Regions from separate parts of the Streptomyces sp. NPDC093801 genome, predicted to be linked through region 1. Evidence: riboswitches for the same ligand, from Rfam matches in the RefSeq annotation. Region 1 holds a riboswitch; the other holds the start of a gene.
The links. A riboswitch is a leader RNA that binds a small molecule or an ion and turns the genes downstream of it on or off. The one in region 1 is predicted to bind S-adenosylmethionine.

Region 1 (4,407 bases):
CTGACCACCTCGCGCTCCTCGACCTTGGGCTCCCCGGCGAGGTCGAGGTGGACGTACTCCACGACCTTCGACGATCGGGTGACATCGAACCGCGTGAGGTTGCCGCACAGGGTGCAGCGCCACCGGGTGGTGTCGGTCGGCAGGGGAACCGTCGTCATCGGACCGCTCTCTCCTTCGTAGCTCGTTCAATTAAAGCCTTCCGCGGCGGCCGGAGGACCGCAGCACGTAACCCTACGGCCTGGCACCACCCTCAGGGGGGTCCACCTGCGTCATGCTCTTTCCCATGATCGTAAAGTGGCGGGCCGTGCGCGAGGCCGCCCGGGGCCCCGTGGTCACGTACGCGCTGATCGCCGGCTGCTGCGCGGCGTTCCTGACGAGCCCGGCCTCGGGCCTGAACCCGTCCTTCGGAACCGGTGACCGGCTGATAGCGACGGGGACCGCCTACTTCCGGCACTGGGGCGTGGTCCCGGACGAGCTCTTCTCGGGGGCCGTGCGCCCGCTGCTGACCCCGCTCACGGCGCTCTTCGTCCACGGCAGCTGGCTGCACCTGCTCGGGAACATGCTCTTCCTCTACGTCTTCGGCGCCATGACGGAGGAGCGGATGGGCCGGCCGGCGTTCCTCGTCTTCTACCTCTGCACCGGCTACGTGGCCCTGGCGGCCTACGCGGCGGCCAACGCCTCCTCGGACCAGACCCTGGTCGGGGCGTCCGGCGCGATCTCCGCCGCGCTCGGCGCGTTCCTGTTCCTGTTCCCGCGGGCCCGGGTGACGAGCCTGTTCCCGTTCCTGCTGTTCCTGCCGCTGCGGTTCCCGGCGTGGATCGTGCTGATGTTCTGGTTCGGGCTCCAGTGGCTGGCCGCGCACCGGGCGGGGAGCGGGCCGGGGGTGGCCTACCTCGCCCACGTGGTCGGCTTCTCCGTGGGCTTCTGCTACGCGTGGGCGCGATATCGCCGTACGACTAGAGTGAGGCGACCAGTGACTGCCGGCGAGGGAGACAGCCAACCGTGATCACCGCGATCGTGCTCATCAAGACCAGCGTGGACCGGATCCCCGAGATCGCCGAGTCCATCGCCCAGCTGGACAGCGTCAGCGAGGTCTACTCCGTCACCGGTACGTACGACCTGATCGCGCTGGTCCGCGTGGCCCGCCACGAGAACCTGGCGGACATCATCCCCGGCCGGATCTCCAAGATCCCCGGCGTCGAGGCCACCGACACCCACGTCGCGTTCCGCACCTACTCCCAGCACGACCTGGAAGCGGCCTTCGCCATCGGCCTGGACGCGTAGCACCGGCGGGGCAGGGTCAGCCCCGCCGGCCGCCGGCGCCCCGCTACACCGCCGGGACGCAGCGGCCGTCCTCGGTGCGGTACCGCCACTTCGCGCCGTCCGCGACGAGCTCCTTCACCGCGCGGACGAACCGCTCCACGTGCTCGTCGGGGGTGCCCGCCCCGAAACTGACCCGGATCGCGTTCAGCGACCTCCCCCAGCCTTCGGCCGGGGGGACCCCCACCTCGCTCCGCTCCCCCGGCGCAGCCTCCGGCGCCCCGCACTCGCCCGGCTCCTGCGGCTCGCTGCCCAGCAGCGTCCGCACCAGCGGATGGGCGCAGAACAGCCCGTCCCGGACCCCGATACCGTGTTCCGCGGACAGCGCCGCCGCGAAGTGCGAGCTGTTCCAGCCGTCGACCACGAACGAGATGACGCCGACGCGCGGGGCGTCGTCCCCGAACAGGGACAGCACCCGCACCGCCGGGACCTCGGCCAGCCCCTCGCGGACCTTGGCGATGAGGTGCCGCTCACGGGCGACGAGGTTCTCGAACCCGGCCTCCTCCAGCGCCCGGCAGGCGGAGGCGATGGAGTAGACGCCGATCACGTTCGGGGAGCCGGCCTCGTGCCGGGCGGCGGTGGTGTGCCACTCGACGTCGACGCCGCCGTCCTCGCGGCGGGCCACCGTGCGCGAGGCGCCGCCACCGGCCAGGTACGGCTCGGCCTCCCGGAGCCAGTCCGCGCGGCCCGCGAGCACGCCGGAGCCGAAGGGCGCGTACAGCTTGTGCCCGGAGAAGGCGACCCAGTCCACGTCCAGCTCCCGCACCGAGACGGGGTGGTGGGGCGCCAGCTGGGCGGCGTCCAGCACGATCCGCGCGCCGTGGGCGTGCGCGGCGGCGGCGAGCTCCCGGACCGGCCACAGCTCGCCGGTGACGTTGGACGCGCCGGTCACGCAGACCAGCGCCGGACCGTAGGGGTCGCGATCGGCCAGTGCCCGCTCCAGGGTGGCGACGGCCTCGCCGGGGGTGCGCGGGGCGTCGAGGCAGGTGACCTGCGCGTCGCGCCAGGGCAGCAGCGAGGCGTGGTGCTCGGTCTCGAAGACGAACACCTGGCAGTCGGCCGGGAGCACGGCGGCCAGCAGGTTCAGGGAGTCGGTGGTGGACCGGGTGAAGACCACCTGGTCGGCGGGGCGGCAGTCGAGGAACGCGGCGACGGTGGCCCGGCTCTGCTCGAAGAGGTCGGTGGAGAGCTGAGAGAGGTACCCCGCGCCGCGGTGGACGCTGCCGTAGTAGGGGGCGTACGCGGCGACGTCGTCCCAGACCCGCTGGAGCGCGGGGGCGCTGGCCGCGTAGTCCAGGGCCGCGTAGGTGACCTCGCCGCCGGTGACGAGCGGGACGGTGACGTCCCGGCCGAGCACGGGCAGCGGCTCGGCACAGGCCGGGTCGGCGGAGACGGCGGAGGTGGCGGTGGCGGTGGCGTTCGGGTACGCGGACATGGCGGTATCTCCCGGCAGGCAGGGCTGAATGGCTTCGGTGTGCCCGTACGCGGGTACGGCGGCGCGCGGTGGCGGCAGCGGCCGTAGGGGGTACGGGAAGGACCTCGGACCGGTCGGGGGTACGCGGAAGGGACCCTGGTCCGAGGGATGAAGAAGGGGCGGAGTCGCCCTATCGCATTCGCTTGCTCACGGAAAACGCTCCTCGAGAGACCAGGACCCCTGGTGTCGAGGGATCCGCGCTTGCCGTAGACCTCGCTGCCTACGACCTGGTCATCACCCGGGGCACCCCGCCACGGAAGGAGGGTTGCCGGACAGCGAGCCGGGGCCTTGACGCTGTCACTCGTGACCTTGGACAGCATCCTGCCACAGGGCCCACCGAACGCAAGACCCCGGTCCACGATGTGGACCGGGGTCGTGGCCGGAAGCACCCGGCCGGCTCAGGCGTTGCTGGCCGCCACCCACCGCTCCAGGGCGGCCAGGGCGGCGCCCGAGTCGATGGATTCGGCCGCGCGGGCGATGCCCGCCGACAGCTGCTCCTCCAGCGAGCCCGTGCCCGGGTCCACGGCCACCAGGGCGGACGCCGAGTTCAGCAGGACGGCGTCGCGGACCGGGCCGGTCTCGCCCGCCAGCAGGCGGCGGGCCACGTCGGCGTTGTACGACGGGTCGCCGCCGCGCAGGGCCGAGATGTCGATGGTCGCGATGCCCACGTCGCGCGGGTCGAAGGCGTGCTCGGTGATCCGGCCCTCGCGGACCCACCACACCCGGGAGGTCCCGGTGGTGGTCAGCTCGTCCAGGCCGTCGTCGCCGCGGAAGACGAGGGCCGAGGTGTTCCGCTCGGCGAGCACGCCCGCCATGATCGGGGCCAGCCGGGGGTCGGCGACGCCCACGGCCTGCGCGGTGACCCGGGCGGGGTTGGTGAGCGGGCCGAGGCCGTTGAACGCCGTGCGCACCCCGAGGTCGCGGCGGGCCGAGGCCGCGTACCGCAGGGCGGGGTGGAAGACCACCGCGGCGCAGAAGGTGATGCCGGCCTCCTCGGCGACCTGCGCCACCCGTTCCGGGGTCAGCCGCAGGTTGACGCCGAGCTTCTCCAGGACGTCGGAGGAGCCGCTGGCGGAGGAGGCGGCCCGGTTTCCGTGCTTGACGACCTTCGCGCCCGCGCCGGCCGCCACGATGGCCGACATGGTCGAGATGTTGACGGTCTTGGCGCCGTCGCCGCCGGTGCCGACGATGTCGACGGTCCGTCCGGGCACCTCGATCAGGTTGGCGTGGGCGTACATCGTGCGGACCAGCCCCGTGTACTCCTGCACGGTCTCGCCCTTGGCCCGCAGGGCCACCGCGAAGCCCGCGATCTGCGCGTCGGTGGCCTCGCCGCGCATGATCCGCTCCATCGCCCAGGCGGTGTCGTCGGTGGCGAGGTCGCGGCCGCAGAGCAGCGCCTCCAGGATGCCCGGCCAGCTGCGGGCCGCCACGCTGTCGCCGCCTGCCGGGGTCGCAACGTTCATGGTCAGCTCCTGCTGCTCGTCGGTGATCGCACGTCGAATGGGAAGGATCTCAGCCTATCCAGCCCCGGAGACGGCAAAGAGCCCCCGTCCAGACACTGGACGGGGGCTCCTGCCGTGGCGACACCAGGATCGGCCCGGGGGCCGGTCCCT
Region 2 (4,407 bases), on a different contig from region 1:
CTCCAGTTGTGCCGTGAACCAGGCCGCCGGGGGGAGGGCCGTGGCGGCTGCCGCGAGGCGTTTCGTGCGGGCCGTGCGTTCCTCCTGCGGCATCGAGAGGGCCGCGTGCAGGGCTTCGGCCGTGGCCGTGACGTCGTACGGGTTCACCGTCAGCGCGTCCTGGTGGAGTTCCTCGTACGCCCCCGCCCCCGTCGACAGGACCAGCACGCACCCCGCCTCGGAGACCACCGGGATCTCCTTCGCGACCAGGTTCATGCCGTCGCGCACCGGGTTGATCAGGGCCACGTCCGCCAGCCGGTACGCCGCCAGCGACCGGTCGAAGTCGTCCTGCACGGACACCAGCACCGGCTCCCAGTCCGCCGTCCCGAACTCCGCGTTGATCTCCGCCGCCAGGTCCGCGACGGCGGCCGTGTAGCTGCGGTAGACCTCCAGGTCCTGGCGGGAGGGGTAGGCCGAGGCCAGGTGGACCACCCGGCCCCGCCATTCGGGGTGGGCGGTCAGCAGCTCCCGGTAGGCGAGCAGGCCGCGGAGGATGTTCTTCGACAGTTCCGTGCGGTCCACGCGGACGATGGTCCGGCGGTCGCCGACCTCGGCGCGGAGCGCGGCCAGCTTCGCGTCGACCTCCGGGCGGTGGGCGAGCGCCCGCAGGTCGTCCCCGTCCACGCCCAGGGGGTACTGGCCCACGCCGGTGAAGCGGGTCTCCCCGTACCGGCCGTCCTCCGCCAGCCTCCGGTGGTGCACCCCGCCCGGGTGGTCCTCCCGGGGGACGAACCCGTCCGCGACGCCGTGGACGTCGTCGAAGGTGGCGCCGCTGATGAAGGCGGCGGCCCAGGCCGCGGTGTGGAAGCCCAGCTGGTCCGCGCCGAGCATCCCCCACACCAGCCGGCTGCGGATGTCGTCCGGGAGCATGTGCAGGAAGTCGGCCGAGGCCCACGGCGTGTGCGTGAAGTGCGCGATCCGCAGGTCCGGGCGCAGCTCCCGCAGGGCCCCCGGGACCAGGGCCAGGTGGTAGTCCTGCACCAGGACGCGGGCGCCCTGCGCCGCCTCCTGCGCGAGCGCCTCGGCGAAGGCCTGGTTGTAGGCGGTGTACGCGTCCCAGCGCCGCCGGAACTCCGCGTCGAAGACGGGCTCGCGGGGGACGTCGTACAGGTGGTGGTGGGTGAACCAGAGCACCGAGTTCGCGATGCCGTTGTACGCGTCGTGGTAGACCGCGGGATCGATGTCCAGCATCCGCACGCCGGGCTCGGAGACCCCGCGCCGGACGGCCTCGCGGTCGGCGTCGGAGAGGGGCGCGCAGATCCACAGGGCCCCGGGCTGCGCCGCGAGGGCCGCGGACAGGCCGGAGACCAGACCGCCCCCGCCGCGCCGGGCGCTGAGCGTGCCGTCGGCGGCGAGGGCGTACGAGAGCGGGCCGCGGTTGGCGGCGACGAGTACCTGAGAAGCCATGCCGCGAACCTAGCCCGGGGTCTCCTCGCTCAAACGTCCGGGAAATGACCGGTTCGTCACGTACCGGTCACGGGGGACCCCGCGTCCCGCCTCACGCCACGCGCCGGACCGCGTACTCCTCGATCTCCAGCATCGGCGGCCGCTCCTCGGTGTCCACGGGGTAGGTGCGCGGAACGAACCCGTCCGGCCCCCTCTCGAACTGGGTGAGCTCCGGCCGTACGAGGTGGGCGCGCGAGAGCCGCAGCTGTGCGGTGCGGTAGATCGCGGCGGCCATCCGGCCCAGTGCCTGGCCGCTCTGGTGCCGGTGGAGGCGGACGCCGACGTCGACCTGGGCCAGCGCGTCCAGTCCGACGGTGTGCAGGGCGTCGACCAGCAGGCCGAGCTCGACCCCGTAGCCGACGGGGAACGGCAGGCGTTCCAGCAGGGAGCGGCGTACGGCGTACTCGCCGCCCAGGGGCTGGACGAAGCCGGCCAGCTGCGGCCAGTGGAGGTTGAGGAGGGGGCGGGCCACCAGTTCCGTGACGCGTCCGCCCTGGCCGGGGGCGTCTCCCAGGGGGCGGTCGTACATCGCCTTGACGAACTGCACCTGCGGGTCGGTCAGCAGCGGGCCGACGATGCCGGAGACGAAGGCGGACGAGAAGTCCCGCAGGTCGGCGTCGACGAAGCAGACGACGTCGCCGGTGGTGGCGAGCAGGGAGCGCCAGAGCACCTCGCCCTTGCCGCGCACGGCGGGGATCCGGGGGAGGATCTCGTCCCGGTGGACCACGCGGGCGCCGGCCTTCGCGGCGACCTCGGCCGTACGGTCGCCCGACCCGGAGTCGACGACCACCAGCTCGTCCACCAGGGGGACGGGCAGGCCCTCGATCAGGTCGCGCCGGATCACCTCCACGATCTCCCCGACCGTGGCCTCCTCGTCGAGGGCCGGCAGCACCACGCTCACGGTGGTCCCGGCCGCCCGTTTCCGCTCCAGCAGCTGGTCGAGCGGTCGGTCGGCGGCGGACCAGGAGCGGTCGGCCAGCCAGCGCTCCACCTCATCCAGCACCCTCAGTACTCCCTGGTCAGTCGGCGGCGGCGTCACACCCGGCGGATTTGGGCCGAATTGTGATCCATCTCGCGGTTCGGACAGCCGTCTCAAGCGGCCGTCCCTTCGGTTACAGTCTTGAACAACGCGAAGGTCCACCGCATGCCGGGGGTCTTCGCGGACAAACGCACCGGCGCGCCATCGAGCGCGTGTGCCGGTGCCATACCGCTCATCCAGAGGGGCAGAGGGACACGGCCCGTTGAAGCCCCGGCAACCCTCCAGTCGGTTCTCGCTCGCGCGGGGCCCCGGCTAGGGAAGGTGCCAATTCCGTCTCATGGCGACGTGCGCCATGGGGAAGATGAGGAGAAAGGGCCTCGCCATCATGGCTGCACAGACTGTCGCCACCTCTGCCAATGCCTCCGCCACTCCCGGATCCGTCGATCTCGGCCCCGCCACCGGCCTTTCCTGTCGTGAGTGCGGTACCCGCTTCGAGCTCGGCCCCATCTTCGCCTGCGTCGAGTGTTTCGGTCCGCTGGAGGTCGCCTACGAGCTGCCGGCCGGGGACCCGGAGGCCCTGCGCGCGGCGATCGAGGCCGGCCCGAACAACATCTGGCGCTACGCGCCGCTGCTGCCCGTCCCCGCGGACGTGGCCTCGAAGCCCAGCCTGAACCCCGGCTTCACCAAGCTGGTGGACGCGGCGAACCTGGCCAAGGAGCTGGGCGTCACCGGCAAGCTCTACGTCAAGGACGACTCCGGCAACCCGACGCACTCCTTCAAGGACCGCGTCGTCGCGATCGCCGTCGAGGCCGCCCGCGCCTTCGGCTACACCACCCTCTCCTGCTCCTCCACCGGCAACCTGGCCGGCGCCGTCGGCGCAGCGGCCGCCCGCGCCGGCTTCCGCTCCTGCGTGTTCATCCCGCACGACCTGGAGCAGGGCAAGGTCGTCATGGCCGGTGTCTACGGTGGCGACCTGGTCGGCATCGAGGGCAACTACGACGACGTCAACCGCTTCTGCTCCGAGCTCATCGGCGACCCGCTGGGCGAGGGCTGGGGCTTCGTCAACGTCAACCTGCGCCCCTACTACGGCGAGGGCTCCAAGACCCTCGCCTACGAGATCTGCGAGCAGCTCGGCTGGCAGCTGCCCGACCAGATCGTCATCCCGATCGCCTCCGGCTCGCAGCTCACCAAGATCGACAAGGGTCTGCAGGAGCTGGTCAAGCTCGGTCTGGTCGAGGACAAGCCCTACAAGATCTTCGGCGCCCAGGCCGAGGGCTGCTCCCCGGTGTCGACGGCCTTCAAGGCCGGCCACGACGTGGTCCGCCCGCAGAAGCCGAACACGATCGCCAAGTCCCTGGCCATCGGGAACCCGGCGGACGGCCCGTACGTGCTCGACATCGCGCGCCGCACCGGCGGTTTCGTCGAGGACGTCACCGACGAGCAGGTCGTCGAGGCCATCAGGATCCTGGCGCAGACCGAGGGCATCTTCGCCGAGACCGCGGGCGGCGTGACCGTCGGCGTGACGAAGAAGCTCATCGAGAACGGGCAGCTCGACCCCTCGCTGACCACCGTGGTCCTGAACACCGGTGACGGCCTCAAGACCCTGGAGGCGGTGTCCGGCACCGGCCAGACCGCCACCATCCGCCCGAGCCTGGACGCGTTCCGCGCCGCCGGCCTGGCCTGACCCTTCCCCAGCACTCCACGGAAAGGCGGTAGCGCCATGAGCGTCAACGTCCGCATCCCCACCATCCTGCGCACCTACACCGGCGGCGCCGCCGAGGTCCCGGCCGAGGGGGCGACCCTCGCCGAGGTCATCGACTCGCTGGAGGCGAACCACCCGGGCATCGCCGCGCGCGTCCTGGACGACCAGGGCAAGCTGCGCCGCTTCGTGAACGTCTACGTCAACGACGACGACGTGCGCTTCGAGGGCGGCCTGCAGGCGG

Region 2: linked by a shared signal. The riboswitch ahead of thrC (threonine synthase) and the one ahead of AB0469_RS19705 (aminotransferase class V-fold PLP-dependent enzyme) in region 1 are both predicted to bind S-adenosylmethionine.

The regions. Positions count from the first base shown of each region.
Region 1 is NZ_JBFBDP010000016.1:15,658-20,064, forward strand. Features, by position in the region: gene AB0469_RS19690 (hypothetical protein) at 1-158, opposite strand, end outside; gene AB0469_RS19695 (rhomboid family intramembrane serine protease) at 272-1,006, shown strand; gene AB0469_RS19700 (Lrp/AsnC ligand binding domain-containing protein) at 1,003-1,284, shown strand; gene AB0469_RS19705 (aminotransferase class V-fold PLP-dependent enzyme) at 1,328-2,755, opposite strand; SAM riboswitch class IV at 2,987-3,103, opposite strand; gene trpD (anthranilate phosphoribosyltransferase) at 3,193-4,257, opposite strand.
Region 2 is NZ_JBFBDP010000010.1:90,335-94,741, forward strand. Features, by position in the region: gene AB0469_RS13590 (trehalose-6-phosphate synthase) at 1-1,446, opposite strand, end outside; gene AB0469_RS13595 (glucosyl-3-phosphoglycerate synthase) at 1,538-2,488, opposite strand; SAM riboswitch class I at 2,694-2,832, shown strand; gene thrC (threonine synthase) at 2,850-4,148, shown strand; gene AB0469_RS13605 (MoaD/ThiS family protein) at 4,185-4,407, shown strand, end outside.